DNA from 4 places in the Streptomyces sp. NPDC002328 genome. Region 3 is predicted to be linked to each of the others. Evidence: riboswitches for the same ligand, from Rfam matches in the RefSeq annotation. Region 3 holds a riboswitch; each other region holds the start of a gene.
The links. Region 3 has a riboswitch for cyclic di-AMP ahead of ACFYX4_RS12800 (peptidoglycan DD-metalloendopeptidase family protein). Riboswitches for the same ligand answer to the same signal wherever they lie in the genome.

Region 1 (7,659 bases), on a different contig from region 3:
AGTCGCGGCAGGGGTGACAGCAGGCGTGACAGCAGGGGTGACAGCTGGGACGGCGGCAGGGGTGGCGGCAAGGGTGTCGGGCATACGGGGCCTCCCGGTCCGGGCGCGGATCGCGTCTACCTGTTTCAGATTTGAAGCAGATCTACGGAGCGAGACCCTACCTCATGCTTGAAATTTGAAGCAATGGGCGCCGAATGGTCGGACGGGCGAACGGGCGCTCGATAGGCGCTCAGCCGTCGCTCACTCGTTGCCCGAGCACGGTGACGACCGCCGGCGCCACGGCAGGTCGTCCGGCGCGCTCCCGCCGCTGCCGTCGTCGCCCTGGAGCCCCCGCGCGACCTGCGTGAAGATCTCCTCCAGCTGTCCCACCTGCTCGGGGGTGAGCCGGTCGAACAGGAAGGCGCGGACAGTGTCGACGTGGCCGGGCGCCGCGTTCTCCAGCACCGTCATGCCCTCGTCGGTCAGGACCGCGACGCTTCCGCGCCGGTCCCAGCGGCAGTCCTCGCGCCGCAGCAGCCCGTCCTTCTCCAGACGGGTGACCGCGTACGTCAGCCTGCTGCGGGTGATCTTCAGCCGCTCGGCGAGTTCGGTCATCCGCAGTCGGCGTTCCGGAGACTCGGAGAGGTTCGCGAGGATGGAGTAGTAGAGATGAGGCATGCCGGCCTCCTGCTGGAGCTGCCGGTCGATCGCGTCCTCCAGGAGGAGGTAGCCGGCGACGTACGCGCGCCAGGCGCGTTGCTCCTCGGGGGTGAGCCAGCGGGTCGTCATGCCACCAGTGTAAGTTTGTTTCAAACTTGAACCAAGGGAGAGGTCGCGCGATGCCGTACCCGTACGTCCTGCTGTCCGCCGCCGTCTCCCTCGACGGCTACCTGGACGACACCGGCCCCGAGCGCCTGCTGCTCTCCAGCCCCGCCGACTTCGACCGCGTCGACGAGGTGCGCGCCTCGGTCGACGCCATCCTCGTCGGCGCCGGCACCATCCGCGCCGACAACCCCCGGCTCCTGGTCAACTCCCCGGACCGCAGGGCCGCCCGGACGGCGGCGGGCCGGCCGGAGTACCCGCTCAAGGTCACGGTCAGCGGCTCCGGCGAGCTCGACCCGGCGGCGAACTTCTGGCACACGGGCGGCGAGAAGGTCGTCTACACGACCGACGAGGGCGCCGGGCGCGCCCGCTCGCTCGGCCTCGCCGCCGACGTCGTCCCGCTCGGTCCCGGCCTCGACTGGCGGCGACTTCTCGAACATCTGCACGACGTCCGGGGTGTGCGACGCCTCATGGTCGAGGGCGGCGGGACCGTCCACACCCAGCTCCTCCAGGCGGGCCTCGCCGACGAACTCCAGCTCGTGCTGGCCCCCCTCTTCGTGGGCGACGCCGACGCGCCCCGGCTCTTCGGCCCGGGCGGCTACCAGGGCGGACGGCTGCGCCTGGTCGAGACCCGGCGCATCGAGGACGTCGTCCTCACCCGCTACGAGCCCACCGCGCCCGGCGCCGGGCCGGTCCCCGTCGCCGCCGACCGGCACTGGCTGGCCCTCGCCTGCGAGCTGGCGGCCGACTGCCCGCCGTCGCGCACCGCGTTCAGCGTCGGCGCGGTGGTGGTGGCCGCCGACGGGACGGAGCTGGCGCGCGGCCACTCGCGGGAGGCCGACGACCCGGTCGTCCACGCCGAGGAGGCCGCCCTCGCGAAGATCGACCCCGCCGACCCCCGCCTCGCCGCGGCCACCGTGTACAGCAGCCTGGAGCCCTGCGCCCGCCGCTCCTCCCGTCCGACCCCCTGCGCCGGGCTCATCCTCGACGCGGGCGTCCGGCGCGTGGTGACGGCCTGGCGGGAGCCGGACACCTTCGTCAGCGACGCCGACGGCAGCGGCCGACTCGCCTCCGCGGGCGTGGAGGTCCTGGTACTCCCCGAGTACGAGGAGCGCGCCAAGACCCCGAACAGCCACCTGCTGTGAAGGTGACGAGGGCGGCGAGGGTGGTGGGGGCCGCGGGTCGACGGGGCCGGCGAGGCCTGTGGGAGTGGTGGGGCGGCGAGGGCGGCGGGGGACGGCGGAGCGCGAGAGCAGTGGGGGCGGTGGGGCGTCGGGGCCCAGCGTGGCGGGCGGAGCGCGAGGGTGGTGGGGGCCGGGGGGTCGACGGGGCCTGGCGAGGCCGGTGGGGCGGCGAGGGTGGCGAGGGTGGCGAGGGCGGTGGGGGCCGCGGGTCGACGGGGCCCGGCGAGGCCGGTGGGGCCGGGAGCGCGAGAGCAGTGGGGGCGGTGGGGCGTCGGGGCCCAGCGTGGCGGGCGGAGCGCGAGGGCAGCGAGGGCCGTGGGGCGCCGGGGCCCGGCGAGGCCGGTGGGGACCGCGGGGCGTGGGGCTGCGCGGGCCTGGAATCGGGCGTGGAAGCGACCGTGGTTCGTAGGGCCCCGCGAATGGCGTACACTGGAATCACAACGACGCGGGGTGGAGCAGCTCGGTAGCTCGCTGGGCTCATAACCCAGAGGTCGCAGGTTCAAATCCTGTCCCCGCTACTGAAGGCCGAGGGCCGGAATCCTGAATCCAGGGTTCCGGCCCTCGGTGCGTGCACGGCCGGACCCGGTCGGCCCACACCCGCTCGCCCTCCGCCCCGGTTCCGGCAACCCTGGTGACGTGGACGAGGAGGGGCAGACCCGCGAGGAACGGCGCTTGTCGGCCGTCCGCACCCTGCTCCGCGTCCTGCCCGCCCTGCTGATCGCCGGCGGGATCCTCTACGACATCTGCACCCCGCGCCATTTCACGGCGGTCCCCTTCTTCACGGCCGCGCCGCTGGTCGCCGCGCCCCTGTACTCCCTGGCCGGCACCGTCGTCACCGGCGTCCTCTCGCTCGTCGCCACCTACGCGGTGCACGCGCGGTTCGGCCTGGGGCCGGACGCCGACACCGTGACCGAGGTGGCGACCGTCGCCACGGTCACCGTGCTCGCCGCCGTCCTCAACCGGGTCGTGTGGCGCGGCTCCGAGCGGCTGGCCTCCGCGCGCGAGATCGCCGAGGCCGCCCAGCGCGCGGTGCTCCCCGAGCCCGCCGAGCGGATCGGCGGCTTCAGGATCGCCGCGCGGTACGAGGCGGCCCAGGCGGACGCCTTCATCGGCGGCGACCTGTACGCGGTGCAGGACAGCCCGCACGGCATCCGGCTGGTCGTAGGGGATGTAAGGGGCAAGGGGATGGGGGCCGTCGCCGCCGTCGCCGTCGTCATCGGGGCCTTCCGGGAGGCCGCCGAGCAGGAGGTCACCCTGGAGGCGGTCGCGGAGCGCCTGGAGCGGGCGCTCACCCGGGAGAGCGCCCGGCGGGAGAGCCTGGAGACCCTGGAGGGGTTCGCCACGGCCGTCCTCGCCGAGATTCCGCACGGCGACGGCGTGGTCCGCCTCCTCAACCGCGGCCACCCCCCGCCGCTGCTGATCGCCGCCGACGGCGCCGTCCGCGCGCTGCCCGCCCGGGAGGCCGCGCTGCCGCTCGGCATGGGCGACCTGGGCGCCTGGCCCGTCCGCGCGCAGCAGACCGCCTACCCCGGCGGGTCCACCCTGCTGCTCTACACCGACGGCCTCTCCGAGGCCCGCGACGCCGACGGCCGCTTCTACGACCCCGAGGAGCGGCTCGCCGGCCGCGCCTACCCCGACCCCGCCGCGCTGCTCGCCGCCCTCGCCGACGACGTACGCCGGCACACCCGGGGCGGGACGACGGACGACATGGCGCTGCTCGCCGTACGGCATCCTTGATCAATGTCACGTCGGGTGATCGGGCGAGTGCCCTGCGCATGACATCTGACGCTTCGTCACCTGCCGTGGTGGGCTCAGGGGTGGCCCGTAGGGGATGGAGGTGTGGTCAACTCGCCCGTTTTTCACCGGTCATGGGGCGAAAGTCCAGGCCAGAAATGTTGTTGATCAAGAGGAACAGCTTGGAAACATGCCCCCGAGTCTATTAACGTTCGATAACGCAGCGCGGTCGTCCCAGCCGTCACAAGAGTCGGCTCCGTGCGCACGCGCCGAATCCCGCAAGGGAACCGGGGAACCACCAACTTGGGGTGAATCGCGCCGAGCCGCCGTGTGACAACGGCCGGTATACGCGCGTAGGAGACCTTCCCGCTCCGAACCCGTCAGCTAACCCGGTAGGCGACGGAAGGAAAGGAGTGCGCCCGCGTGGCGTCCAACCGCCCTGCCGCGGAAGCCCCCTCCGCGCCCAGCCAGACCTTCGGGTACGGCAGCTACCGCACCGACGAGGGCCCCTGGGAGGAATGGAATCCCACCGCGGAGACCGTTCGCCCGGTTCGCGGTCGGCACCGTGTCGCCAAGCAGCGCGGCGGACTCGCCCGCAGCTCCACCGTTCTCGGCGTCGGCGTCATAGCCGCTGTCGGCGGCGCGGGCATGGCCAGCGCCAACACCGGCAAGCCGCCGGTCTCCATCTCCATGCCGGACCTCCCCTCAGTGGGTTCCCTCATCTCGGACGAGGACACCCCCAAGGAGAGCGCGCCGGCCCTCGCGAGCTTCGGCAGCGTCGCCGCCGACCCGGTCGCCGCGCAGGAGACCGTCGCCGAGAGCGCCGCCGACGCCGGTGAGGTGCTCCGCAGCCGGATCATGGCGCAGGCCGAGTCGCAGCAGACCCAGATCGAGGCCAAGGCCCAGGCCGCCGCCGCGGCGGCAGCCGCCAAGGCCGAGGCCGACGCCGCCGCCAAGGCCAAGCAGGAGGCGGAGGCCAAGGCCGAGGCCGCGAAGAAGAAGGCGGCCGAGGAGGCCGCGAAGAAGGCCGAGGCCGAGCGCCTGGCCAAGCTCGCCGGTCAGTACACGCTGCCGACCTCCTCGTACACCATCACCTCGTCGTTCGGTCAGGCCGGCGCCTACTGGTCCTCCGGGTACCACACCGGTCTCGACTTCGCGGCCCCCACCGGCACCCTGATCAAGGCCGTGCACGGCGGCACCATCACCTCGGCCGGCTGGGACGGGTCGTACGGGTACAAGACCGTGCTCACCCTCGACGACGGCACCGAGATCTGGTACGCCCACCAGTCCTCCATCAGCGTCAACGTCGGCCAGAAGGTCACCACCGGCGAGGTCATCGGCCGCGTCGGCGCCACCGGCAACGTCACCGGCGCCCACCTCCACCTGGAGGTCCACACGGGCGGCGGCGCGGGCATCGACCCGGGCGCCTGGCTGCGCGACAAGGGCCTCAACGTCTGAGCCCCTGAGAGACCTCCGGGCCCCTGGGACCCGGGCCCCTGAGATCTCCCGGATTTACCAACCCTTGGCCGGAGGCGCGGAATGAGCGCCTCCGGCCGATGCGTTGACGAGAAGCATGACTTCTCCGCGCAAGCTCGGTTCCTCCGACCTCGAGGTCTTCCCGCTGGCCCTCGGCGGCAACGTCTTCGGCTGGACCGCCGACGAGGCGGCCACCTTCGCCGTCCTGGACGCCTACACGGCCGCGGGCGGCAACTTCGTCGACACCGCCGACTCCTACTCGGCCTGGATCGAGGGCAACAGCGGCGGTGAGTCCGAGACGCTCATCGGCAAGTGGCTCAAGGCGCGCGGCAACCGCGACGACGTCGTCGTCGCGACGAAGGTCAGCCAGCACCCCGACTACCAGGGACTGACCGCCGCCAACATCAAGGCCGCCGCCGACGCCTCCCTGCGCCGCCTCGGCACCGATCGCATCGACCTCTACTACACCCACTTCGACAAGCCCGAGGTGCCCGTCGAGGAGATCGTCGGCGCGCTCGACGAGCTGGTGAAGGCGGGCAAGGTGCGGCAGATCGCCGCCTCCAACATCTCGCCGGAACGCCTGCGCGCCTCGCTGGAGTTCTCCGACCGCGAGGGGCTCGCCCGGTACGTCGCCCTCCAGCCGCACTACAACCTCGTCTCCCGCGACACCTACGAGGGCGCGCTCCAGGACGCCGCCGCCGACGCCGGTCTCGCCGCCGTCCCCTACTTCGCGCTCGCGTCCGGCTTCCTCACCGGCAAGTACCGGCCCGGAGCGACCGTCGAGAGCGCGCGGGCCGAGGGCGCCGCCAAGCACCTTCAGACCGAGCGGGGGCAGCGGGTGCTGGTGGCCCTGGACGAGATCGCCCGCGCGCACGACGCCGAGGTCGCCACGGTGGCCCTGGCCTGGCTCGCCGCCCAGCCGACGGTGGCCGCCCCGATCGCCTCCGCGCGGACGGTGGAGCAGCTGCCGGCCCTGCTGGCGGTGGCGGACCTGGAACTGACGCCGACGGAGGTCGCACGGCTGACGGAGGCGTCGGCGTAGGACGCGTCGGCGTAGGACGCGACCGGGTGGGGGCGTCCCTCGTCCCCCTACGACCCGTAGGGGGTGTGTCCCGGGTAGGCCGGATGCCCTGAGTGCTGCCCCGACGCGTGCGGCGATTGCGGGGATTGCGGGGAGTGCGTGGGGTGGGTGGGGTGCGCGGTGTACCCGGGCTGCCCGGTGTATCCGGGCTGCACCCCGAATTCGGGCCGGCCCGCGTATCCGGGGCCGGGGTGCGGCTGCCCCGAGTACCCCGGGTACCCAGGGGTGGGATACCCCGCGGGACCGCCCCACCCGGAGTGCGGGTACGGCCCCGCCGCCGGGTGCCCGTACGCCCCGTGGACCGGCCACGGCGGCGCCGCCACCGGTACCGGAGGGGCCGTCATCCGGGCCGCGTGGTCCAGGGCGGGCCGGGCCACGTCCTTGCGCCGCCACAGCTCGTTCAGCAACTCCCCTTCCCGGGCGACGAAGTCGGAGCCGGCCCGGCCGAGCCGCCCCCGGTGCCGCAGGAACGCCAGCGACGTCGCGTAGGCCTCGTACTGCGCGACCGTCCGCGCGGCCGGCCTGCCGAGGTGCTGCCGGGCGTACTTGCGGGCGATGAGCCGCGCCCGCATCGAGCCGAGCGCGTACGGCTCGGCCGGGGTGAGCCAGCCGGCCGCCGCATACGCGGGCAGCTCCTCGCGGACCGTGCCCAGCTCGCGCTGCCGCGTCCACACCACCAGCCAGGTCAGCACGCCGAACGCGGGCACCATGAACGCCCCGTACACCGCGAAGAACCCCCACTCGCCGAGGACCGACGAGCCGTTCCAGAAGGCGTGCATGCCCATCGCGAGCAGCAGCCCGGACAGCGGGAGCAGGACGCGCCGCACGTGCTGGCGCTCCCCGGAGAGCGCCGCGACGCCGAAGCCGATGCCGGTGAGGACGGTGAACAGGGGGTGCGCGAACGGCGACATGATGATGCGTACGAAGAAGGTCGCCGCGGTCACGGAGGCGATGCCGCTGTCGCCGCTGAGCTGGTCGGTGCCGAACGCGGTGCCGAGATAGAGGATGTTCTCGGTGAACGCGAAGCCGGTCGCGGTGATGCCGGCGACGACCACGCCGTCGACGATCCCGGTGAAGTCCCGCCTGCGGAAGAGGAAGACGAGGAGCACGGCGGCAGCCTTGGCGGTCTCCTCGACGACGGGGGCTATCACCGTCGCGCCGAGGGTGTCCGCGCTGGACGGGTCGGCGGTCGCCGTGGCGATCCACCGGGTCGCGAAGCTGTTGGCGACGATCGCTATCAGCGCCGCCGCGCACGCCCCCCACGCGAACGCGAAGATCAGGTTCCGCCAGGGTCCGGGCTCGACCCGGTCCAGCCAGCGGAACGCGGCTATGAGCAGCGGCACGGGCAGGACGGCGAGCCCGAGGCCGACCAGGAAGCCCTCC
Region 2 (7,659 bases), on a different contig from region 3:
CGACGGCACGATGCCCGGCGCGTGCCGGTCGCCGAACTGCGCCGCCAGCATCACGAGCAGCGGCCGGAACCGCTTCCCGCCCGCCCGGACCAGATGCTGCGCGGCACCGGTGATGAAGGGAACCTCACTCTTGGTGGCCTCGAGCAAGCCTTCCTCGACAGCCGCCAATCCGGCCTGGACATCGGCTTCCAGAGCCTGGTCCCGCACGCTCAGCCCAAACGGCCCGACGACGGTCACGAGGGGTCTCCTGTCTGCTGGTGTCTAGTGGCGTTACACGGTTTGTCGATACGTCGCTGCCATCACTCAAGTCAGCGTATCCGGTCACGTTTCGATCACCGATAAGCCCCCACGTCACCCGGCCCCCACGTCGCTCGACCGGGAGGTGCCGCGTTCGGCCCGGGAGGCACCGGATCACGACCGCCGACTTTCCGATCATCCGATCCGATGATCCGGTCGGACACCTGTCCACCCCCATCGACTCACCCGGAAGCGCCGATACATGCCCGGAGGTGTGCCGTATCTCACGAAGCCTTCGATAAACGGCATCAAATCAGACATTCCCTCCATTTGAATTCCTGGATTCCGCCCCCACCCCTTTAAAAGCGACTTCACGCCCATTGCCCGATTTACCCACTCTTGTCATCACGGGTGAGTTGGCTCACTTCGTCACGGAACCACCGACCCCGTACCGACCCCCGGATCCCTCAGCCCGGCACCCGAGTTGACACTTGCCGAAAGCAAAGGATCAAGCATCCCAAAAACACCAGACCAAGGTCAATAGGGGTGTTCCCCGAATCCGGTACTTGTTCCGGACATGTGCTCTCGCATACGTTCCCGGCCAGTCGGGCAGACGCCTCATCCTGCCGCCGCCCGACGTCATCCATCGACGAACATCTCGCACGGCAGGAGCGGGGGACCCAGAAAGACCGCCGGACCGTACGTCACGCACGTATCGGCACGGCTAGGGGTGAAGTCGTGCCGCCGTATCCGTACGGCGGCCGACCGGGCACCTCCCCGCCCGAACCCGACAGCTCACCTCGCAGGCGCCGGAGAGGAACTTCCCCATGCCCGCTGCCGCTCAGCCCCGCCGCCGCTTCGCCCGCGCCATCGCCGTCGCCTGCACCGGCGCCGCCGTGCTCGCCCTCCCCTTCGTCGGAGCGACCACCGCCTCCGCGACCACCGCCTCCACGGCCGCCGCTCCCCCGGCGACCACGCTGGCCGGCTACCCCAACAACCTCGACGGGTGGATCCGCCAGTCGCTCGCGATCATGGCCGAGAAGGGCATCCCGGGCACCTACAACGGCATCTACCGCAACATCATCCGTGAGTCGTCGGGCAACCCGAACGCCATCAACCTGTGGGACTCCAACGCGGTCAAGGGCACCCCGTCCAAGGGCCTGCTCCAGGTCATCGACCCGACCTTCGCCGCGTACCACGTCGCCGGCACCGCGTACGACCCGTACGACCCGGTCGCCAACATCACCGCCGCCTGCAACTACGCGGCCGACCGCTACGGCTCGATCGACAACGTCTTCGGCGCGTACTGATCACTTCTTCGACCAGGCCGGTCAGGTCGATCAGGGAAAGAGACGTTCGAGGACGACGGCCACGCCGTCGTCCTCGTTCGACGTCGTCACCTCGTCGGCCACCGCCTTGAGCTCGGGATGGGCGTCGGCCATCGCCACACCGCGCGCCGCCCAGTCGAACATCGGGATGTCGTTGGGCATGTCGCCGAAGGCGAGCGTGTCCTCGGGCCGCAGCCCGAGGTGCTCGGCGGCCAGGGCCAGGCCCGTCGCCTTGGTGACGCCGGACGGCTGGAGCTCCACCGTGCCCGGCCCCGACATGGTGACCGTGGCGAGCGAGCCGACCACCGAGCGGGCTGTCGACGCCAACTCGTCGTCGGTCAGGGTGGGATGGCGCAGCAGCACCTTGCTGATCGGCTCGCACCACAGGTCCTCGCGCGAGCCGACGCGCAGGGCGGGCAGGGTCGGGTGCGGCATCAGGTAGCCCGGTTCGATGAGCGTCAGCCCGTCGACCCCGTCCTGGTCGACGGCCGCGAACACCTGCCCGACCTCGGCCTCGATCTTGCCGATCGCCGTCTCGGCCAGCTCCCGGTCCAGGGTGACCGACCACAGCAGGCGGTCCGCGCCGGCGTCGTACACCTGCGCGCCCTGTCCGCACACCGCGAGCCCCCGGTTCCGCAGGATGTGCAGCAGCGGCCGTACCCGGGGCGCCGGGCGGCCCGTCACCACGAGGTGCCGGGCGCCGGCGGCGGCCACCCGCGCGAGCGCGTCGAGCGACCGGTCGGAGAACGTGTCGTCGCCGCGGAGCAGCGTTCCGTCCAGGTCGGTGGCGATGAGGGAGTACGCGGAACGCGGGGCATATGCGAGGGGTGCGGCCATGATCAGAGAATACGGATTCCGACGGCCCCCAACTCACCGCCGGTTCAGCCCCGCCAAGGCCCCGCTCCGGCCCCCTGCCGCCCCCCTCGCCGGCCCCCCGCTCTGGCCCCGCCTCACCTTTATACGGTGACGGAGGGAAAGGGGCGGTCTGCACCGGTTGGCAACAACATGGTCCGCTACCTACCGCCCGAACTGTCTTGAGCGGTACCGTCCAGAGTGTCCAGGGGGGACTTGATCGGGGGGTCAGGTTGAGCAGTGGACGTATTCGTGTGTCGAGTCCGGAGGATCTCGGCGAGGGGGAAAGGGAGCGGTGGCGTGCGCTGCGCGCCGCGTCACCCGCTCCGCGGAACCCCTTCATGGAACCGGAGTTCGCCGACGCCGTGGGGCGCGTCAGGCCGCGCACGCGCGTGGCGGTGGTCTACGAGGGGCGCGAACCGGTCGGCTTCCTGCCCCATGAGCGGGGCCTGCTGGGACAGGGGCACGCCCTCGCGTACGGCGTCTCGGACGCGCAGGGCGCCGTACTGAGCCCGGGAATCGGGCTCGGGCCGGACGAACTGATGCGCGCCTGCTCGCTGTCGAGCTTCGCCTTCGACAACCTGGAGGCGGAGCAGGGGCTGTTCACGCGGTACGCGGCCGCCGAGTACGCCTCCTTCGTCATCGACGTGGAGAAGGGGTACGAGACGTACGAGTCCGTCCTGCGCGCGCAGTCGCCCAAGTTCCTCAAGACGACGCTGGCCAAGGAGCGCAGGCTCGGACGTCAGGCCGGGCCGCTGCGGTTCGTGTTCGACGAACGCGAACCGGCCGCGCTGCGCACGCTCATGGCGTGGAAGTCCGCCCAGTACCGGCGGACCGGACGCCGGGACCGGTTCGCGCAGCAGTGGATCACCCGGCTCGTGCACCGGCTCGCGTCCGGGACGCGCGCCCCCGACTGCTCCGGCACCCTGTCCGTCCTCTACGCCGGCGACCGGCCCGTCGCCGCCCACTTCGGGCTGCGGTCGACGACCGTCCTGGCCTGCTGGTTCCCCGCGTACGACCCGGAGTTCGCGAAGTACTCGCCGGGGCTGGTGCTGCATCTGCGGATGGCGGAGGCCGCCGCCGCCGAAGGCATCGGGCTGCTCGATCTGGGGCGCGGAGCGGCCGAGTACAAGGACTCGCTGCGGACGGGCGAACTGCCCGTGTACGAGGGGGCGTGGACGCGTCCGGGGACGGGCGCCGCGCTGCACTGGCTGAGCCGCGAGCCGTCCCGCCGCGCCCACCACTTCGTACGCAGCCGGCCGAGGCTCGCCGCGGCGGCGAACCGGGCGTTGAAGAGCGCGGGCCGGCTGCGGGGGAGGTGAGGGGCGAACCATGAGAGAGGTGAAGGACGAACCATGAGCGGGGAGGGATTCGTGTCGCGCGACGCAGCACGTGTGCAGGAGGAGATACGGCGGTTCCTCGACATCGGGCCGGTCCAGGTCGCCGAGCTGGACCTGCCCGGCCGAGACGCCAGTGGCGTGGCGGCGCTCAGCCCCGGGCCGGGCAGCCCGCCCGTCACGCACGGCGAGGTGTTCGTCCTGGTCAGGAGGGGCGGCCTGCCGGTCGGCACCCTGCTCGGGACGGTCCCGGAGGGCGCCGATCCCAGGGCCGTGCTCGTCGGCCTGGCCCAGCAGCTGATCGCAGAAGAGCGCGGGGAGGGCGACAGGGGCGGCGACGGGGCTCGTGCCGAAACGCCCTCCGTGCCCTCCGTCCGCTCCGCCCCCGTCCCCTCCGCCACCGTCCCCTCCACCACCGTCGTCATCGCCACCCGGGACCGTGCCGACCAGCTCGCCCGCGCGCTCGACTCGCTGCTCGCCCAGGACCACCCCGACTTCGAGATCGTCGTCGTCGACAACGCGCCGGCCACGGACGCGACCCGGGACCTGATCGAACGCAAGTACGCCGAACGGGTGCGCCATGTCGTCGAGCCGGTGCCCGGTCTCGCCGTCGCGCACAACCGGGGCGTGGAGGCCGCGCACGGCGAGGTGATCGCCTTCACCGACGACGACGTGGTCGCCGACCCGCGCTGGCTCACCGAGCTCACCGCGCCCTTCGCCGCCGACCCCGGCCTCGGCTGCGCCACCGGGCTGATCCTGCCCGCCCGGCTGCGCACCCCGGCCCAGGTGCTGCTGGAGAGCCACGGCGGCTTCGCGAAGGGCTTCACGGCACGGACGTACGACCCGTACGACCCGCCCGCCGACGAGCCGTTGTTCCCGTTCACCGCGGGCCGGTTCGGCTCCGGCGCGAACATGGCGTTCCGGACGGACGTGCTGCGCGCGATCGGCGGCTTCGACCCGGCGACCGGCGTCGGCACGCCGGCCCGCGGCGGCGACGACCTCTACGGTTTCGTCCGCGTCCTCGCCCAGGGACACCGCCTGCGCTACACCCCGCGGGCTCTGGTCTGGCACCACCACCGGGAGACCTGGCACGACCTGGAGACCCAGGCGTACGGCTACGGCGCCGGCCTCACCGCCTACCTCACCGCGATCCTGGTCAACCGGCCCGCCCTGCTGCCGGCGTTCCTCGCCCGGCTGCCCCGCGGACTCGCCCACGCGCGGACGCTGACGGCCAGCCGGGGGGCGGGAGCAGGCGCGCGCAGCGCGCCCGGGGGGCACGACGAGCGGACGCACGTCTGGCCCCGGCGGCTGTCGCGCTTGCAGCGCCGGGGGATGCTCTACGGGCCTGTCGGCTATCTCCGCGCCCGTGCCCGGCGAGCGCTCGGCGCCGCCCGCCGACGGGTCCCCTACGGGGCGTCCGGAGGCACGGAATGACCGCCGCCGCGGGCCGCCTCGGGGCCATCCCGGTGTTCCTGTACCACGCCGTGATGGACGACCCGCCGGACTGGATCGCCGAGTTCACGGTCAGCCCGAAGGAGTTCGGCCGGCATCTCGACGCCGTCGTCGACAGCGGCCGTACGCCCGTCACCATCAGCGCGCTGGCCGACCACCTCGCGGGGCGGGCGTCGCTGCCGCCCCGGCCGGTGCTGCTGACCTTCGACGACGGCTTCGCCGACCTGCCCGGCCCGACCGCCGAGGCGCTGGCCGGACGTGGCCTGCCCGCCACCGCCTATCTCACCACCGGCGCCATCGCCCCGGGCGGCCGCAGCCTGCTGCCGCCCGCGCCGATGATGACGCTGGCGAGCGCGGCACGGCTGGAGCAGTCCGGCATGGAGATCGGCAGCCACACGGTCACCCATGCCCAGCTGGACACCCTCGCGCCCAAGGCGCTGGCTCACGAACTCCGCGATTCGCGCGCGGTGTTGGAGGACGCGTTGGGGCACCGGATCCGTCATCTCGCCTACCCGCACGGCTACAACAGCACCCGGGTCCGCCGCACGGCCGCCGCCGCCGGCTACGAGACGGCCACCGCCGTGCGCCACGCGCTCAGTTCGGACCGCGACGAGCACTACCGCATCGCCCGGCTCATCGTGCGCCGCGGCCACACCGTCGCCGACGTGGAGACCTGGCTGGCGGGCGGCGGCGCCCGGGTCGCCCCGTACCGCGACGGGCCCAAGACGGTCGGCTGGCGGTGGTACCGGCGTGCCCGCGCGGTCGTACGGGGCCCGGTCTTCGCCGGCTGAACCCGCATGGGCCGGGGTCGGGGCCGGCCGGCCGTGGGGACAGGCGGGCAGTTTTGGCGCGATTGATGTGAAAAGAAGAGGAAATTCCTATACTCGGCCCGGGGGAGGGAGCCACAGCGTGCCATCACATGTGCCCGTACCGGCCACGGAGAGCAGCGTGCCGCCGCCGCCCGCCCCCGAGCCCGCACGCGGCGTCGACGACGGCCGAAGATCCGTGCGGTTCCCGCGCCGCCCGCCCGGCCCCGCCCCGCTCGCACTGCTCCTCGCCGCCGGGCTGTGGGTGTACTCCCTGCCCCGCATCGGCTTCCGGGAGATGGGCGACTACGGGTTGCTGGACCGCCTCCCGGCCGTCTACTACCTGTCGTTGCTGGTCCTCACCGCCGGCTTCGTCGTCAGTCTGCGGCGGGCGGGCACCGCGCCCTGGTGGCCGGCCGCGCACTGCGCCGCGCTGCTGTTCGCCCTCAAGGCGCCGCCGGCGGTGCTGTACGACGCGGTGCGCTACCCCTGGGCCTCCAAGCACGACGCCGTCGTCGACACGCTGCTCGCCAACGGTGAACTCCGGCCGGGCGCGGCGCTGTCGGGCAACATGTCGGCCTACGACCAGTGGCCGGGCTTCTTCACGCTCAACGCGGGCCTGGTGCGCGCCTTCGGCGTGGAGAGCGCCGCCGCGTACGCAAACTGGGCGCCGATCGTCTTCGGCCTGCTGCTGATGCCGGTGCTGGTCCTGATCTACCGCACCTTCTGCGACGACTGGCGGCTGATCTGGACCGCCGTCTGGATCTTCCAGCTCGCCAACTGGGTGGGCCAGGACTACTTCTCGCCGCAGGGCCTGGCCTACCTGCTGCACCTCACCGTCATCGCGGTCGTGCTGCGGCACTTCGTGCGGCCCGGTTCCGCCGGACGACTGCGCGACCGTACGTTCCTCGACCCGGCCGCCGCCGCCGTGCCGCCGCCCACGGGGAAGGGGCAGCGCGCGATCTGCGTGGTGATCCTGGCCCCGATGATCGCCGCCGTCAACGCCACGCACCAGCTCACCCCGGTGATGCTCTGCATCTGTCTGCTCGCGCTCAACCTCACCCGCCGCTACCGCAATTACGGGCTGCTGGCCGTCGCCGCGCTGCTGATGCTCACCTGGGACCTCACCATGGGCCGGCCGCTGTTCGTGGAGACGCTCGCCACCCTCAAGGAGTCGATCGGCGAGCTGACGCAGAACTCCCGCGCCGGCTACGCCGGACAGCTCACCGGCCCCGGCCCCGAACTCGCGGGCACCGCCAACGTATTGATGGTGCTCACCGTCGCCGCCCTCGCCGGCGCCGCCGTCGTGCTGCGGCGCCGGCTCACCCGCGGCGCGCTGCCCCTGCTGCTGGTGTCCGTCGCCCCGGTGCCGCTGTTCGCCGTCAACGACTACGGCGGCGAAATGCTCTTCCGCGTCTATCTGTTCGCCCTGCCCGGGGCGGCCTTCTTCGCCGCCGCCGCGCTCGTGCCGGCCGTCGCGGGATCCCGGCGCAGCCGGGTGAAGGCGCTGTGGCGCAGGACGTCGGCCTTCGTCCTGCTGGCGGTCCTGCTGGTGCTGCTGGCCGGCTTCCTGCCGTCGTACTACGGCAAAGAGAGGATGTTCTACACGCCGCCCGAGGAGACCGCGCTCGTCACCCGGACCCTCGA
Region 3 (7,659 bases):
CGGGCGTCGAAGAGGGGGCCGAGCAGCTCCATGACCTCGGGCGAGTAGGTGTCACCGGAGCTGCCGTTGCGGTGCACCTTGTAGCGGCGGTGCTTGGCGTTGGACTCCAGGTAGTCGGCGAGGATCGCCTCGCGCTCCACGCCCAGCGCGAGCAGCGTCACCGCGATGGACAGACCGGCGCGGTCCTTGCCCGCCGCGCAGTGCATCAGGACGGGGACGCTGTCCTCGGCCAGCGAGTGCAGCACCTCGGAGTGCTGGGCCGTGCGGTCCGTGACGATCGAGCGGTAGGAGGCGATCATCCGGTCCGCGCCCCGGCCGTCGCCGAGGATCCGGCGCAGCTGGTCGATGTCGCCGTCGCGGACCATCCGCCAGAACTCGGCGCCGTCCGCCGGGTCGGACAGCGGCAGGTTCACGTTGCGCACGCCCGGCAGCTCGACGTCCGGGCCCTCCAGCTTGACGTCCGCCGCGTTGCGGAAGTCGAAGATCGTGTGCAGGCCCAGGGAGGAGAGGAACGCGGCGTCCTCGCCGGTCGCGTGCGCGAGATGGCCGCTGCGGAACAGCACGCCGTGCCGCACCCTCCGGCCGTCGGCGGTCGGCAGGCCGCCCACGTCACGGAAGTTGCGCACACCGGCCAGCTCGGGCTCGGTCGACGGGATCTGCTGCGTCACGGGGGCTCCCTCCCGGTCGGTCCCGGTCGGCGCGGCTCGGTGACCGACGGAACTTCCTCGACCATACGACATCGATTCGTGCTGCAAGGAGACGTGCACGGGCGGTCACCGGAGGCGGACCGGCGGGCATCCGCCGGGGGCGCACGCCGGCCGCCGAGGTTTGCCCGGCGGGACGCCCACCCCTGATGATGTTGGTGATTGATCGCACCTGTTCGAATCAGTGGGGGTTTGATGCCCGAGTCCGCCGCCGACGGCCGTACCTGGCTCCTGTCCGGGCCCGCCAGCAGTTACGCCGTCCATGTCACCGAGGCCGACGAGCTCGTGCACCTGCACTGGGGGCCCCGGATCGAGCTCGCCGACGCCGAGGCGCTCGCCGTGCGCCCGCTCCCGGACTACTGGGCCTTCGAGTCCCCGCTCGACGGCCGCGAGGAGTACCCGGTCGAGGGCGGCGCCCGCTTCGTACGGCCCGCCCTGTCCGTGCGCACCCCCGGGCGGCGCGGCACCGAGTGGACCTTCGCCGGCCATGAGACGGAGGACGGTGAGCAGGGCGACGAGCTGCGGCTGCGCTTCCGGGACGGCGTGCTGTCCGTCACCCTGCACTACCGGATGCGCGACGACGTCGTGGAGCGCTGGGCGACCCTGCGCCACGAGGGCGACGACGGCGACGGCGTGGGTGATGGCGAGGGCGGCGAGCCGCTGGAGCTGCTGCGCGCCGACTCCGCCGTCTGGACGCTGCCCGACCGCGACGGCTGGCGGATGTCCCAGCTGCACGGTCGCTGGGCCGCCGAGTCCCGGCTCACCCGGGCGCCCCTCACCTACGGCGAGAAGGTCATCGGCAGCCGCCGCGGCCACACCGGCCACCAGCACCTGCCCTGGGTCGCCCTGGACACCGACGCCACCGAGGAGCACGGCGAGGTCTACGGCTGCGCGCTGGGCTGGTCCGGCTCCTGGCGGATCGCCGTCGCCCAACTGCCCGACGCGCGCGTGCAGATCACCGGCGGCGCCGGCTACGACGACTCGGGCCTGCTGCGGCTCGCGCCCGGCGAGACCTTCACCACGCCGGTCTTCGCCGGCCTGTGGACGGACGGCGGCTACGGCGGCGCGAGCCGCGCCTGGCACGCCTACCAGCGCGCCCACGTGATCCCGGACGCCGAGCGCGACCGGCCGGTGCTCTTCAACTCCTGGGAGGCCACCTACTTCGACATCTCCGAGGAGCAGCAGGCCACCCTCGCCCGCCGCGCCGCGGCCATCGGCGTCGAGCTGTTCGTCGTCGACGACGGCTGGTTCGGGGCGCGCACCGGGGACCACGCGGGCCTCGGCGACTGGACGCCCAACCCCGACCGCTTCCCCAAGGGGCTGAAGCCGCTCGCCGAGTACGTGCACGCGCTCGGGATGCAGTTCGGCATCTGGGTCGAGCCCGAGATGGTCAACGCGGACAGCGACCTGTACCGGGCGCACCCCGACTGGGTGCAGTTCCAGCCGGGACGAAAGCGGACGGAACTGCGCAATCAGCTCGTCCTCAACCTGGCCCGCGAGGACGTCCGGGAGTATCTGTGGCAGCGCCTCGACACCCTGCTGTCCAGCGCGCCCATCGACTACGTCAAGTGGGACTTCAACCGCGCCTTCACCGACGCCGGCTGGCCCGACGACCCCTACCCGCAGCGGCTCTGGGTCGACCATGTGCGCGCCCTGTACGCCCTGTTGGACCGGCTGCGGGCGGCACACCCGGGCGTCGCCTTCGAGTCCTGCTCGGGCGGTGGCGGGCGGATCGACCTCGGGATCATGAGCCGTACCGACCAGGTGTGGACCTCCGACAACACCGACCCGCTGGACCGGCTCGCCGTCCAGCACGGCTTCAGCCAGATCCACCCCGCGCGGGTGATGGCCGCCTGGGTCACCGACAGCCCCAACACCCAGCTCAACGGCCGGGCCAGCTCGCTGCGGTTCCGGTTCGTCAGCGCCATGGCCGGGGTGCTCGGCGTCGGCGGCGACCTCTCCGAGTGGACCGAGGAGGAGCTCGCCGAGGCCCGGCGATGGGTGGATCTCTACAAGGAGATCCGGCCCCTCGTCCAGCGCGGCGATCTCCACCGGCTGCGCGCCCCGGAGGGCGGGCTGAGCGCCGTGCAGTACGTGCGCGGGGACGAGGCCGTCGTCCTCGCCTGGCTCCAGGCGCAGCGGTACGGCGAGCCGGCGCCGGCGCTGCGACTGCGCGGACTCGACCCGACAGGATCGTACGAATGCCTCGAAACGGGCGAAGTGCACCGAGGGGCGGTGCTGTTGCATCACGGGTTGCGTACCGGGTTGCGCGGTGACCTTGATGCGGCAGTTATCCGTCTGCGTCGCATCTGAGTACTCTGTCCGAATTAAATCCTTCATTCCAACTAGGTCCGGAATAAAGGAACCTGGAGAGACGTCACGTGAGCAGCGTCATATTCGTGACCGTACGTTGTGCGTCATGTTCACGTAATTCGTGGAGTTTTCATGGGTGTTTCCCGCAGAATCCGTCACCGGATTCACGGAGCGTGACCGGGTTTTCTCACAGCGGACCACAAGGCGGGCGTCACCGGCACAACCTTCGCTTGTCCCCGTACGTCTGAGTCGCTTACGTTCCACCTCAATCCGGACGGACGCCCAATCCTGCCGCCGCCCGGAAACCGAAGACACTCACCCGTGTACGGCAGGAGCGGGGGACCCACAGGCAGAACCGCCTGTTCCGGTCTCCGGAACAGGCTTGGGGTAAAGCCGCGCCTCGGCGCGGCCGGGCATCTCCAGTCCGCACCCGACAGCTCACCTCGCAGGCGCCGGAGAGGAATTCGCCATGCCCGCGAAGGGTAAGCACCGCCGTCCCAAGGCTCAGCGTTTCACCCGTTCCATCGCCGCCGCCGGTACCGGGGGCGCGGCTCTCGCCCTCCCGCTCATCGGGGCCGCCGGCGCCCAGGCCGCCCCGGCCCAGTCGGCCGCCGCCCAGTCGGTCTCCTCCGTTTCGGAGCGGCCCGTCCAGACCGTTCCGGTCGCGCAGCAGGCCGCCGCCGACTCGAAGGCCGCGGCGAAGTCCGCGACCTACACGGTCCGTTCCGGCGACTATCTCTCGAAGATCGCGGACGAGCAGAACGTCACCGGCGGCTGGCAGAAGCTGTACTCGGACAACCGCGAGGCCGTCGGCGCCGACCCGTCGCTGATCCACCCGGGTCTGAAACTGTCGATCGGGGAGCGGGCCGCGGCCGGCGGCGCCAAGTCGCCGTCCGGCTCGACCGGTTCCACCGGTTCCTCGGAGAACTCCGCCTCGAAGACCTCGCGCTCCGCGGAGTCCTCGAAGTCGTCCGCGTCGAAGTCCTCCGCCTCGAAGTCGTCCGCGTCGAAGGCCTCGGAGTCGTCCTCCAAGTCCTCGGCGTCCAAGGCGTCGACGAGCCAGACCTCCGGGAACGGCGGCGGCAGCGTCTCCGGCTTCAGCCTCCCCGTGTCCAACGCCTCCGTCGGCACCCCGTACCGGATGTCCGGCAGCATGTGGTCCAGCGGCTACCACACGGGCGTCGACTTCGTCGCCCCGACCGGCACCACCCTCAAGGCCGTCGGCGCGGGCACGGTCGTCTCCGCGGGCTGGGGCGGCGCGTACGGCAACCAGGTCGTCATCCGGCTCGCCGACGGCTACTACGCCCAGTACGCCCACCTGTCCTCGCTGTCGGTCTCGGCCGGCCAGAGCGTCTCCGCCGGCCAGCAGATCGGTCTCTCCGGCGCGACCGGCAACGTGACCGGCCCGCACCTGCACTTCGAGATCCGCACCTCGCCGAACTACGGCTCCGACATCGACCCGATCGCCTACCTGCGCTCGCACGGAGTCTCCGTCGGCTGACCACCGCCGCTCCACCCTCCTGCCCGAGCGCCCTCACAAGCACTGGCAGGCACTGGCAGGCACTGACACGCAAGCCGAAGGCCGGACCCCGATCCACGGGGCCCGGCCTTCGGCTTTGCGCGTTCATGATCGTCGTATTGCGGTCTCATGGCAGACCCTGACGGGGTGTCGACAGCGGTGGCGGGACGAGGACACAGTGATCTCCGTCAGCTGACGAGCAAGCGCTTTCCCTCCACCTTCACCGCTCTCCAACGCCCTATGGAGGTCCCCGTGTCCGGCGTCGACCGACACACCGTCACCAGAGGCACCGTCGCCAGAAGCACCGTCGCCAGAAGCACCGTCGCCAGAGGCACCGCCGCCAGGGGAATCGCCGCCAGGGGAGTCGCCCTCTCCGCCGCCGCCACCGCCGTGGCCCTGCTCGCCGGGCTCGTCGCCGCGCCGGTCGGTCAGGCCGCCGAGCGGTCGCCCGGGGCCGCCGAGCAGCCGCGCAGGACCGTCGAGGACCTGGACCGGGGCCTGGTCGCCGTGCCGTCCGGGAAGGGCGTGTTCCTCAGCTGGCGCCTCCTCGGCACCGAGTACGCGCACCACGGCGACGCCATCGCCTTCAACGTGTACAAGAACGGCCGCCGCCTCAACCGCGAGCCCGTCCGGAAGTCGACCACGTACCAGGACGACACCCGGGGGACCGGCGTCTACACCGTGCGCACGGTGATCGACGGACGGGAGAGCAGGCCGAGTTCGCCCGCCCTGCGCTGGACCGACGGCTACGCCGAGATCCCGCTCGCCGCCGCCGACGGCTACACCGTCCAGCACGCCTGGCCCGGCGACCTCGACGGCGACGGACGCTACGAACTCGTCGTCAGCCGGCTGTCCGGGACCCGGGACCGGCCCGACCTGCTGGAGGCGTACAGCCTCGCGGGCGAGCGGCTCTGGCGCGTCGACCTCGGCCCCGGCTCCTACACCCAGGCCGGCGGGAACGGCGCCAACGACCCGGCCCCGGCGGCGATCAGCGGCTCCACGCCCATCGGCGGCTACCGCAACGACGACAACGTCACCGTGTACGACCTCGACGGCGACGGAAGGGCGGAGGTGCTCGCGCACACCGCCGCCGGGACCACGTTCGCCGACGGCGCGAAAGTCGAATCCCCTTCGCCCGCCGACCAGTTCGTGTCGGTCATCGACGGCGCGACCGGCGCCGAACGCACCCGGCAGCCCGTCCCCGACGACTTCACCGCCGACGGCCCCTCCGGCGGCCACTTCGGCATCGCCTACCTCGACGGCGAACGCCCCTCGCTCGTGACCAAGTTGGTGACCCGCGTCGGCGCCCGCCGCGGCGCGTTCCGCATCCTCTTCCAGACCTGGGACTTCAACGGCACCGAGCTGACCCGCCGTTGGAAGCACGTCGTCGACCCGGCCGCCGGCGCGAGCAGCTTCCACCAGATCCGCACCGTCGATGTCGACCAGGACGGCAAGGACGAGATCGCCGACGGCAACTACGTCGTCAACAGCGACGGCACCCTCCGCTATGTCGTCGACCGCGCCATCCACGGGGACCGCTTCGACATCGCCGACCTCGACCCCGCCCGGCCCGGCCTGGAGGGCTTCGCCATCCAGCAGTCGGAGCTGGGCGTCGTCTCCGCGTTCCCCTGGTACTACTACGACGCGGACACCGGCGAGCGGCTCGTCACCGGCGCGCACCCGGCGGACCCGGTGAGCGACGCCGACCTGGACACCGGGCGCGGCAACGCCGCCGACATCGACCCCGGGCACCCGGGCTACGAGTACTGGACCTCCACCGCCGACGTCACCCGGCCCGGCGCGGGCGTCTTCAACGTTCGCGACGGCAAGGTGTCCACCACCACGCCCAGCGTCAACTTCCGCATCTGGTGGGACGGTGACAAAGCGTCAGAACTGCTCGACTTCACCCACGTCGAGAAGTGGGACCCGGCGACCGAGACCAGCACCAGGATCTTCGAACCGGCCGGAGTGGTCTCCGGCGCGCGCAACGCCACCCCCTTCTACGGCGATCTCGTCGGCGACTGGCGCGAGGAGATCCTCGCCGAGACCGCCGACCACACCGCGCTGCGCCTCTACACCACCACCGAGCCCACGCGGACGCGCTTCTACACGCTGGCCCAGAACCCCGCGTACCGACTGGGCTGGACCGTGCGCGGCTACCTCCAGTCCACGTACACCGACTACTACCTGGGCGCCGAGACACGGCGTGTCCCCAGGCCCGCGATCACGACCCCTGAAGGAGCCGTCTCCCATGACGACCACGCGTAGAGCCTTCGGCGCCCTGGCCGCCGGCGCGGCCCTGGCCGCCCTCGCCCCCGCGCACACCGCCGCCGCGAGCACGGCCGCCGGCCACGGCGCGCCCCGGCATCGCCGGCTCCTCGCCCACGACGACTTCCGGCACGGACTGCGCCGGTGGGCCGTGGAACTGGAGAAGGGCGGCACCGTCACCGCCTCCCGGGGCACCCTGGAGGTCGACGTGCCCGCCGGCGCGACCATCTGGTTCCGCCAGCGGCTCGAAGGACCGTACGTCCTGGAGTACACCGCCACCCCCGTCTCCGCGGGCGGCGTCAACGACCGCGTCTCCGACCTCAACAACTTCTGGAACGCCGTCGACGCCCGCTCCCCGGACGACCTCTTCGCCACCCCGAGGGGCGGCGCGCTCGCGGAGTACGACAACCTCAGGACGTACTACGTCGGCTACGGCGCGAACACCAACACCACCACCCGGCTGCGCCGCTACGTCGGCTGGCCGGGGGAGCGGCCGCTGCTGTACGACTACACCGAGCCGCTGCTCGTCGCCAACGAGCCGAACCACGTCCGCATCGTCTCCGACGGGTCCACCGTGCGGTGGTGGAACAACGGGCGGCTGGTCTTCGACCACGTCGACCCCGAGCCCTACACCGGCGGGCACTTCGCCTTCCGCACCACCTGGAGCCACTTCCGGATCAACGACTTCCGGGTGTGGTCCACCCGGCGGGGGCGGTGAGGGACGCTATTCCCCGATTGGCAAACTCTTTAAGGGTGTCTTATCTCACCGTCCGTCAACCCTTGCCTACGGTCGCGTAGGTCACATTCGAAGGTGAATCATGCCCTGTTGTGGCAGACGATTCGAAGAGTGACAGC
Region 4 (7,659 bases), on a different contig from region 3:
TGGACGTGAAGACCTCCGGCGACGTCGAGGTGCCCGTCATCGAGGCCGCCATCGACGAGGAGCTCGCCCGGTTCGCCGCGGAGGGCCCCACGGACGAGGAAATGGAGCGCGCCCAGGCGCAGTTGGAGCGCGAGTGGCTGGACCGCCTCGGCACGGTAGCCGGCCGCGCCGACGAACTGTGCCGGTTCGCCGTGCTGTTCGGCGACCCGCAGCTAGCCCTGACCGCCGTCCAGCGGGTGCTGGACGTGACGGCGGACGAGGTGCGGGAGATCGCCGGCGCCCGGCTGCGCCCCGACAACCGCGCCGTGCTGGTCTACGAGCCCACTGAGGGCGCCGAGAGCCCCGAGAGCGCCGAAGGCGCCGAGAACGCCGCCGACGAGGACGAGAACGAGGAGGCGGCCAAGTGACCGAGCTCGCCACGATGGACTTCCACCCCCAGCCGCAGGCGGGCGACGCCAAGCCGTGGGCGTTCCCGGCCCCCGAGCGCGGGACCCTCGACAACGGGCTGACCGTCCTGCACTGCCACCGCCCCGGACAGCAGGTAGTCGCCGTCGAGGTCCTCCTCGACGCGCCGCTGGACGCCGAGCCGGCCGGCCTGGACGGCGTCGCCACGATCATGGCGCGGGCCTTCTCCGAGGGCACCGACAAGCACTCCGCCGAGGAGTTCGCCGCCGAGCTGGAGCGCTGCGGCGCCACCCTCGACGCCCACGCCGACCACCCCGGCGTCCGCATCAGCCTGGAGGTGCCCGCCTCCCGCCTGGCCAAGGCCCTCGGCCTGATCGCCGACGCCCTCAGGGCGCCCGCGTTCGCCGACAGCGAGGTCGAGCGCCTCGTCCGCAACCGCCTGGACGAGATCCCGCACGAGCTGGCCAACCCCTCCCGGCGCGCCGCCAAGGAGCTCTCCAAGGAGCTGTTCCCGGCCGACGCGCGGATGTCGCGCCCCCGCCAGGGCACCGCGGAGACGGTCGAGAGCATCGACTCCGCGGCCGTCCGCGCCTTCTACGAGAAGCACGTCCGCCCCGCCACGGCCACCGTCGTCGTCGTCGGCGACCTCACCGACATCGACCTGGCGGCGCTCCTCGGCGACACCCTGGGCGCCTGGACGGGCTCCGCGGCCGAGCCGCGGCCCGTGCCGCCGGTGACCGCCGACGACACCGGCCGGGTCGTCATCGTGGACCGCCCCGGAGCCGTCCAGACGCAGCTGCTGATCGGCCGCATCGGACCGGACCGGCACGCACGCGTGTGGCCCGCGCAGGTGCTCGGCACGTACTGCCTCGGCGGCACCCTCACCTCCCGGCTGGACCGCGTCCTGCGCGAGGAGAAGGGCTACACCTACGGCGTGCGCGCCTTCGGCCAGGTCCTGCGGTCCGCGCCGGACGGCTCGGGCGCCTCGATGCTCGCCATCAGCGGCTCGGTCGACACCCCCAACACCGGCCCCGCGCTGGACGACCTCTGGAAGGTGCTGCGCACGCTCGCCGAGGGCGGTCTGACCGACGCCGAGCGCGATGTCGCCGTGCAGAACCTGGTCGGCGTCGCGCCGCTCAAGTACGAGACGGCCGCGGCCGTCGCCGGCACCCTGGCCGACCAGGTCGAGCAGCACCTGCCTGACGACTACCAGGCGACGCTGTACCAGCAGCTCGCCGCCACCGGCACCGTGGAGGCCACCGCGGCCGCCGTGAGCGCCTTCCCGGGCGACCGCCTGGTGACCGTCCTCGTCGGTGACGCGGCGCAGATCAAGGCGCCGGTCGAGGCCCTCGGCATCGGCGAGGTGAAGGTCGTCACGGCCGAGTAGGACGCGCTCCGCGCGACGCGCGCGTGCTGACGCGACGTCATACGCGCGCCAGGGGCCCCGGTGACAGATGCGTCACCGGGGCCCTCTGATGTCCGAATTGAGGGAAAGGCTGCCTGTCTGCCCTGTGGCATGCGCTACAAAACGCGCGTTCCGTTTGGGGATTGACAGCGGCCGCGTCTAGTTTCATCCGGGCTGTTCGTCGGCAGTGCGCCGCATCCGCGGCACCGGACAGTCATCGCCGAGTCCCCGTACGGCGCGAGCCAGGGGAGCCGGGGACCCAACCATGAAGTCCCTGGGGTGAATCGGACGCCCGCGCGAGTCGCGAGGGGGTCCGTAGGAGACCTTCCTGCTCCGAACCCGTCAGCTAACCCGGTAGGCGAGAGGGAAGGAAAGGACCGCTCAACTTCATGGCGTTCACCTGCGCCACCGGGAAGCACCGTCGTCCCGGTCGGATGCGGCGCACCTCCGCGCGCGCGGCGAGCATCGCCGCACTGACCACCACCGGCGTCATCGGCACCGTCGCCTCCGGCTCCGCCCTCGCCGCCGAGCCCACGCCCTCCGTCGAACAGACCGGCCTCGTCCCCGTCGTGACCGTCGGCGACTCCGTCGCCGCGCAGATCGACGACCAGGCCGCCGCCCAGCAGCAGGCAGCCCAGGAGGCCGCCGAGCTCAAGAAGGCCGCCGCCGTGGCCGCCGCGAAGGTCGAGGAGGAGCGCGAGGCCAGGGCGCGCGCCGCCCGCGAGGCCGAGCGCAAGCGCCTCAACGCCTTCGTGTCGCCGATCAGCGGCTCGTATGTCTCCACCAGCTACAAGTCCGGCGGCTCCCTGTGGTCCTCCGGCAGCCACACCGGCATCGACTTCCACGCCTCCAGCGGCACCACCGTGCACGCCGTCGGACTCGGCACCGTCGTCGAGGCCGGCTGGGGCGGCTCCTACGGCAACGAGGTCGTCATCCGGATGAACGACGGCACCTACACCCAGTACGGTCACCTGTCCTCGATCGGCGTCTCGGTCGGCGACAAGGTCACCCCGGGCCAGAAGATCGGCGTGTCGGGCGCCACCGGCAACGTCACCGGCCCGCACCTGCACTTCGAGGCCCGCACCAGCGCGGAGTACGGCTCGGACATCGACCCGGTCGCCTACCTCCGCAAGCACGGCGTGAACGTCTGACGCCGCCAGGCGACAGATCCTTCAGCCCCGGCCCTTCCCGGCCGGGGCTTTCGCCGTTTCGGCGTCCCCGCTGTCCAAAAAATATCCCTGGATTCCGACCCGCCATCGGAAATTCCGGCTCATTGCAATAGAGTCACGGAACACACGTCAATCGTCGACGTTTCACGGGGATTAAGGCGGAGGTCCGTCATGCGTATTCCGGCGCACTCGGTGTGCACGGCCGTCCGGGACGACATCGTCGCGGGTGTCTACGAGCGCGGCAGCCGCCTCACCGAGGAACTCCTCGCGCGCCGCTACGGCGTCTCGCGCGTCCCCGTCCGCGAGGCACTGCGCACCCTGGAGGCGGAGGGCTTCGTCGTCACCCGCCGCCACGCGGGCGCGTGCGTCGCGGAACCGACCGAGCAGGAGGCCGCCGACCTCCTGGAGATGCGCATGCTCCTGGAGCCGCTCGGCGCCTCCCGGGCCGCCCAGCGGCGCACCGAGGCCCATCTGAAGGTGCTGCGCGGCCTCGTCCGGCTGGGCCAGGAGCGCGCCAGGAGGGGCAGCAGCGAGGATCTGCGCTCCCTGGGGAGCTGGTTCCACGAGACGCTCGCCCAGGCCTCCGGCAGCCACGCCCTGTCCTCGACGCTCACCCAGCTGCGTCACAAGATCGCCTGGATGTACGCGGTGGAGGCGCCGGCCAACCCGGTGGAGTCCTGGGCGGAGCACGGCGCGATCGTGGACGCGGTGGCGCGCGGCGACGGGGAGCGCGCGCGGACGATCACGGCGCTGCACGCCGAGCGCGCCACGTCCGCGCACCGCATGCGGATTCCCGGCGGGGACCGGCAGGAGCGTGTGAGGACTTCGCAACACGTCGTAAACATGTCGGGCCAGCGGCATTAACACGGGGGCCGTATACAAAGAAGTGATATTCGGCGGAGGCGTATTTCCGCTGCCCTTTTCCTCGCGCACCCATAATTCATCGGGGTGCGTTCTCCGCATGCCCACTGTCATGCCCGCGGGTATTTTCCGGACAGCCTCCGGCAATTCCGTCCGGCACCGCGAAAGGATGGACGGAGTGACGGTCGTGCGGGGCGGGAGAACGACGGAACCGCGCCGCCCGGGTGGGGCGACGCGGCTCCAGGGGTGCCGCGAGCGGGGCTCAGACGGTCTCGGGAAGCTCCTCGAGACCTTCGGAGACCAGCTTGGCCAGCCGGTCGAGAGCGGCGTCCGCGCCCTCGGCGTCGGAGGCGAGGACGATCTCCTCGCCGCCCTGCGCGCCCAGGCCGAGGACGGCCAGCATGGAGGCCGCGTTGACGGGGTTGCCGCCCGCCTTGGCGATCGTCACCGGGACGCCTGCGGCCGTGGCGGCTCGTACGAAGATGGAGGCGGGGCGGGCGTGGAGGCCCTCGGCCCAGCCGACGTTGACGCGGCGCTCAGCCATGTGATGCTGCCCTTCGCTGTTCAGGGTTGTCTAGACCAGTGTTCCACACGTGAAGCGTGCCCGGAACGGCCCTTCGGACCGTTCCGCCGTGGTCGTGGGGATCGCGGCCTCGACCCCACCTTCCGTCCTCCACAGACTGCCTCGCGCCGTTGTCGTACGCGAGCCGTACTCTGGGCCCCATGCAGAGCGCGCCGGACCGGCACGAGTACCCCGCCCACTGGGAAGCCGACGTGGTGCTGCGCGACGGCGGCACCGCGCGCATCCGCCCCATCACCGTCGATGACGCCGAGCGCCTGGTCAGCTTCTACGAGCAGGTGTCGGACGAGTCGAAGTACTACCGCTTCTTCGCGCCCTACCCGCGTCTGTCCGCCAAGGACGTCCACCGCTTCACGCACCACGACTTTGTGGACCGGGTGGGACTCGCGGCCACGGTCGGCGGCGAGTTCATCGCCACCGTACGCTATGACCGCATCGGCGCCGACGGCATGCCCGCCTCCGCCCCCGCCGACGAGGCCGAGGTCGCCTTCCTCGTGCAGGACGCCCACCAGGGCAGGGGCGTCGCCTCCGCGCTCCTGGAGCACATCGCGGCCGTCGCGCGCGAGCGCGGCATCCGCCGGTTCGCCGCCGAGGTGCTCCCCGCCAACAACAAGATGATCAAGGTGTTCACGGACGCCGGGTACACCCAGAAGCGCAGCTTCGAGGACGGTGTCGTCCGCCTGGAGTTCGACCTCGAACCCACCGAACGCTCCCTGGCCGTCCAACGCGCGCGTGAGCAGCGCGCCGAGGCCCACTCCGTGGGACGCCTGCTCGCGCCCGGCTCGGTCGCCGTGGTCGGCGTCGGCCGCGCGCCCGGCGGCGTCGGCCGCGGCGTCCTCGGCAACCTGCGGGAGGCGGGCTTCACCGGGCGCCTGTACGCGGTGAACAAGGCGTTCCCCGAGGACCTCAAGGAAGTCGACGGGGTGCCCGCCCACCGCTCGGTCCGCGAGATCGACGGACACGTCGATCTCGTGGTCGTCGCCGTCCCCGCCGAGCACGTGCCCGAAGTCGTCGCCGAATGCGGCGAACACGGCGTGCAGGGACTCGTCGTGCTCGCCGCCGGCTACGCCGAGAGCGGCCCCGAGGGGCGCGAGCGCCAACGCGAACTCGTCCGCCACGCACGCGCGTACGGGATGCGGATCATCGGCCCCAACGCCTTCGGCATCGTCAACACCTCCCCGAAGGTGCGGCTCAACGCCTCGCTGGCGCCCGAGATGCCGCGGCCCGGCCGCATCGGCCTGTTCGCCCAGTCCGGCGCGATCGGCATCGCCCTGCTGTCCCGGCTCCACCGGCGCGGCGGCGGCGTCACCGGCGTCACCGGCGTGTCCACGTTCGTCTCCTCCGGCAACCGCGCCGACGTCTCCGGCAACGACGTCCTCCAGTACTGGTACGAAGACCCCGACACCGACGTCGCCCTGATGTACCTGGAGTCCATCGGCAACCCCCGCAAGTTCACCCGCCTCGCGCGCCGTACGGCGGCGGCGAAGCCCCTGGTGGTCGTGCAGGGCGCCGGATCCGGCCCGCAGGGCCACGCCGTACGGGCCACGCGGCTGCCGCACGCGACCGTGTCCGCGCTGGTGCGGCAGGCCGGCGTGATCCGGGTGGACACCATCACCGAACTCGTGGACGCCGGCCTGCTGCTGGCCCGCCAGCCGCTGCCGGGCGGCCCCCGGGTCGCCATCCTCGGCAACTCCGAGTCGCTGGGACTGCTGACGTACGACGCGTGCCTCTCCGAGGGGCTGCGTCCGCTGCCGCCGCGCGACCTGACCACGGAAGCCACGGCCGAGGACTTCCACGCGGCGCTGACCCACGCCCTGGCCGACGAGGCCTGCGACGCGGTGGTGGTCACGGCGATCCCCTCGATCGGCGAGGCGTCGCCGGGGGACGCGGAGCTGGCCGAGGCGCTCCGCTCGGCCGCGGCGGCGGGCCCCGCCAAGCCGGTACTCGTCGTCCACGTGGAACTCGGCGGCCTAGCGGAAGCCCTGTCCGCCGCCACGAGCACAGCCCCCCGCGCGCGAGCCGCGACAGCGAACCCCCACACACCGACCACCCCTCAATCGCCGGTCCCGGGAGCCCCCGTCACGGGAGCCGCTGCTGGGGCACCTGCCCCGGGACTGTCCAGCTCCGGATCCCTCGCCCCTGGGGCACCGGCCACGGGAGCTGCCGGCACCGTAGCCCCCGGCCCCGAGGCCCCCGTCACAGGAGCCTCCGCTGCTGGAGCACCTGCTGCGGGACCGTCCAGCCCCGGATCCCTCGCCCCCGGAGCACCGGCCACCGGAGCCGCCGGCACCGGAGCGTCCAGCCCTGAAGCACCCGTCACCCCCGCCCCCGTCACCAACGTCCCCACCGCCAACGCCCCCGGCGCGGCCGCCCCCGCCACGTCCGCCCGCGCCGCAAACCCCCCGGCCGCGAATGCCCCAGCCGCGAGGGCCTCGACCACGCCTCCCCCCTCCACCGCGCCCCCCTCCACCGCGCCCCCCGTCTCCGAGACGCCCGCACCCGAAGGCGCCCACCTCATCCCCGCCTACCCCGCCGCCGAACGCGCGGTCCGTGCCCTTGCCGAAGCCGTGAAGTACGCGCACTGGCGGCGCGAGGCCGCCGATCCCGGCAAGGTGCCCGAGTACGACGACATCGACGAGAAGGGCGCGGCCCGGCTCATCGACGGGCTCCTCACGCGCGGGCAGGGCCTCACCCTGGGAGCCGACGAGACCTGCGAGCTGCTCGGCCGGTACGGCGTCGACGTGCGCCGGGCCATCCCCGCCCCCACCCCGGACGAGGCCGCCCGCGCCGCCGACGCCCTCGGCTACCCCGTCGCCCTCAAGGCCACCGCCCCCCACCTCCGCCACCGTGCCGACCTGGGCGGCGTCCGCCTCGACCTCGCCGACGAGGAACAACTGCGCCGCGCATACGCCGAGTTGACCGAGCTGTTCGGCCGGGCCGAGGAACTGCGCCCGGTCGTCCAGGCGATGGCCCCGCGCGGAGTCGACACGGTGGTCCGCGCGGTCATCGACCCGGCGGCCGGCGCGGTGCTCTCCTTCGGACTCGCCGGGGCCGCCTCGCAGCTGCTCGGGGACATGGCGCACCGCCTCGTCCCGGTCACCGACCGCGAGGCGGCCTCCCTGGTCCGGTCCATCCGGACCGCCCCGCTCCTGTTCGGCTGGCGCGGCTCCGCCCCCGTCGACACCCCCGCCCTGGAGGAACTCCTGCTGCGGGTGTCGAGGCTGGTCGACGACCATCCC

Region 1: it holds a riboswitch for cyclic di-AMP, as region 3 does, so the genes downstream of both, ACFYX4_RS26580 (M23 family metallopeptidase) here and ACFYX4_RS12800 (peptidoglycan DD-metalloendopeptidase family protein) in region 3, are expected to answer to the same signal.
Region 2: it holds a riboswitch for cyclic di-AMP, as region 3 does, so the genes downstream of both, ACFYX4_RS08930 (transglycosylase SLT domain-containing protein) here and ACFYX4_RS12800 (peptidoglycan DD-metalloendopeptidase family protein) in region 3, are expected to answer to the same signal.
Region 4: it holds a riboswitch for cyclic di-AMP, as region 3 does, so the genes downstream of both, ACFYX4_RS35230 (M23 family metallopeptidase) here and ACFYX4_RS12800 (peptidoglycan DD-metalloendopeptidase family protein) in region 3, are expected to answer to the same signal.

Annotation. Positions count from the first base shown of each region.
Region 1 is NZ_JBIARQ010000011.1:251,352-259,010, forward strand. Features, by position in the region: gene ribA (GTP cyclohydrolase II) at 1-84, opposite strand, end outside; gene ACFYX4_RS26560 (MarR family winged helix-turn-helix transcriptional regulator) at 241-768, opposite strand; gene ACFYX4_RS26565 (dihydrofolate reductase family protein) at 819-1,946, shown strand; tRNA gene ACFYX4_RS26570 (tRNA-Met) at 2,430-2,503, shown strand; gene ACFYX4_RS26575 (PP2C family protein-serine/threonine phosphatase) at 2,550-3,722, shown strand; cyclic di-AMP (ydaO/yuaA leader) riboswitch at 3,977-4,135, shown strand; gene ACFYX4_RS26580 (M23 family metallopeptidase) at 4,143-5,177, shown strand; gene ACFYX4_RS26585 (aldo/keto reductase) at 5,293-6,237, shown strand; gene ACFYX4_RS26590 (PrsW family glutamic-type intramembrane protease) at 6,285-7,659, opposite strand, start outside.
Region 2 is NZ_JBIARQ010000002.1:554,179-561,837, forward strand. Features, by position in the region: gene ACFYX4_RS08925 (polyprenyl synthetase family protein) at 1-237, opposite strand, end outside; cyclic di-AMP (ydaO/yuaA leader) riboswitch at 875-1,061, shown strand; gene ACFYX4_RS08930 (transglycosylase SLT domain-containing protein) at 1,065-1,547, shown strand; gene ACFYX4_RS08935 (HAD family hydrolase) at 1,578-2,402, opposite strand; gene ACFYX4_RS08940 (GNAT family N-acetyltransferase) at 2,651-3,739, shown strand; gene ACFYX4_RS08945 (glycosyltransferase) at 3,773-5,188, shown strand; gene ACFYX4_RS08950 (polysaccharide deacetylase family protein) at 5,185-5,997, shown strand; gene ACFYX4_RS08955 (hypothetical protein) at 6,116-7,659, shown strand, end outside.
Region 3 is NZ_JBIARQ010000004.1:65,976-73,634, reverse strand. Features, by position in the region: gene ACFYX4_RS12810 (tyrosine-protein phosphatase) at 1-668, opposite strand, end outside; gene ACFYX4_RS12805 (alpha-galactosidase) at 900-3,017, shown strand; cyclic di-AMP (ydaO/yuaA leader) riboswitch at 3,320-3,482, shown strand; gene ACFYX4_RS12800 (peptidoglycan DD-metalloendopeptidase family protein) at 3,487-4,518, shown strand; gene ACFYX4_RS12795 (hypothetical protein) at 4,789-6,804, shown strand; gene ACFYX4_RS12790 (DUF6250 domain-containing protein) at 6,788-7,522, shown strand.
Region 4 is NZ_JBIARQ010000021.1:99,421-107,079, reverse strand. Features, by position in the region: gene ACFYX4_RS35240 (M16 family metallopeptidase) at 1-407, shown strand, start outside; gene ACFYX4_RS35235 (M16 family metallopeptidase) at 404-1,792, shown strand; cyclic di-AMP (ydaO/yuaA leader) riboswitch at 2,019-2,186, shown strand; gene ACFYX4_RS35230 (M23 family metallopeptidase) at 2,200-2,961, shown strand; gene ACFYX4_RS35225 (GntR family transcriptional regulator) at 3,151-3,843, shown strand; gene ACFYX4_RS35220 (HPr family phosphocarrier protein) at 4,103-4,384, opposite strand; gene ACFYX4_RS35215 (GNAT family N-acetyltransferase) at 4,564-7,659, shown strand, end outside.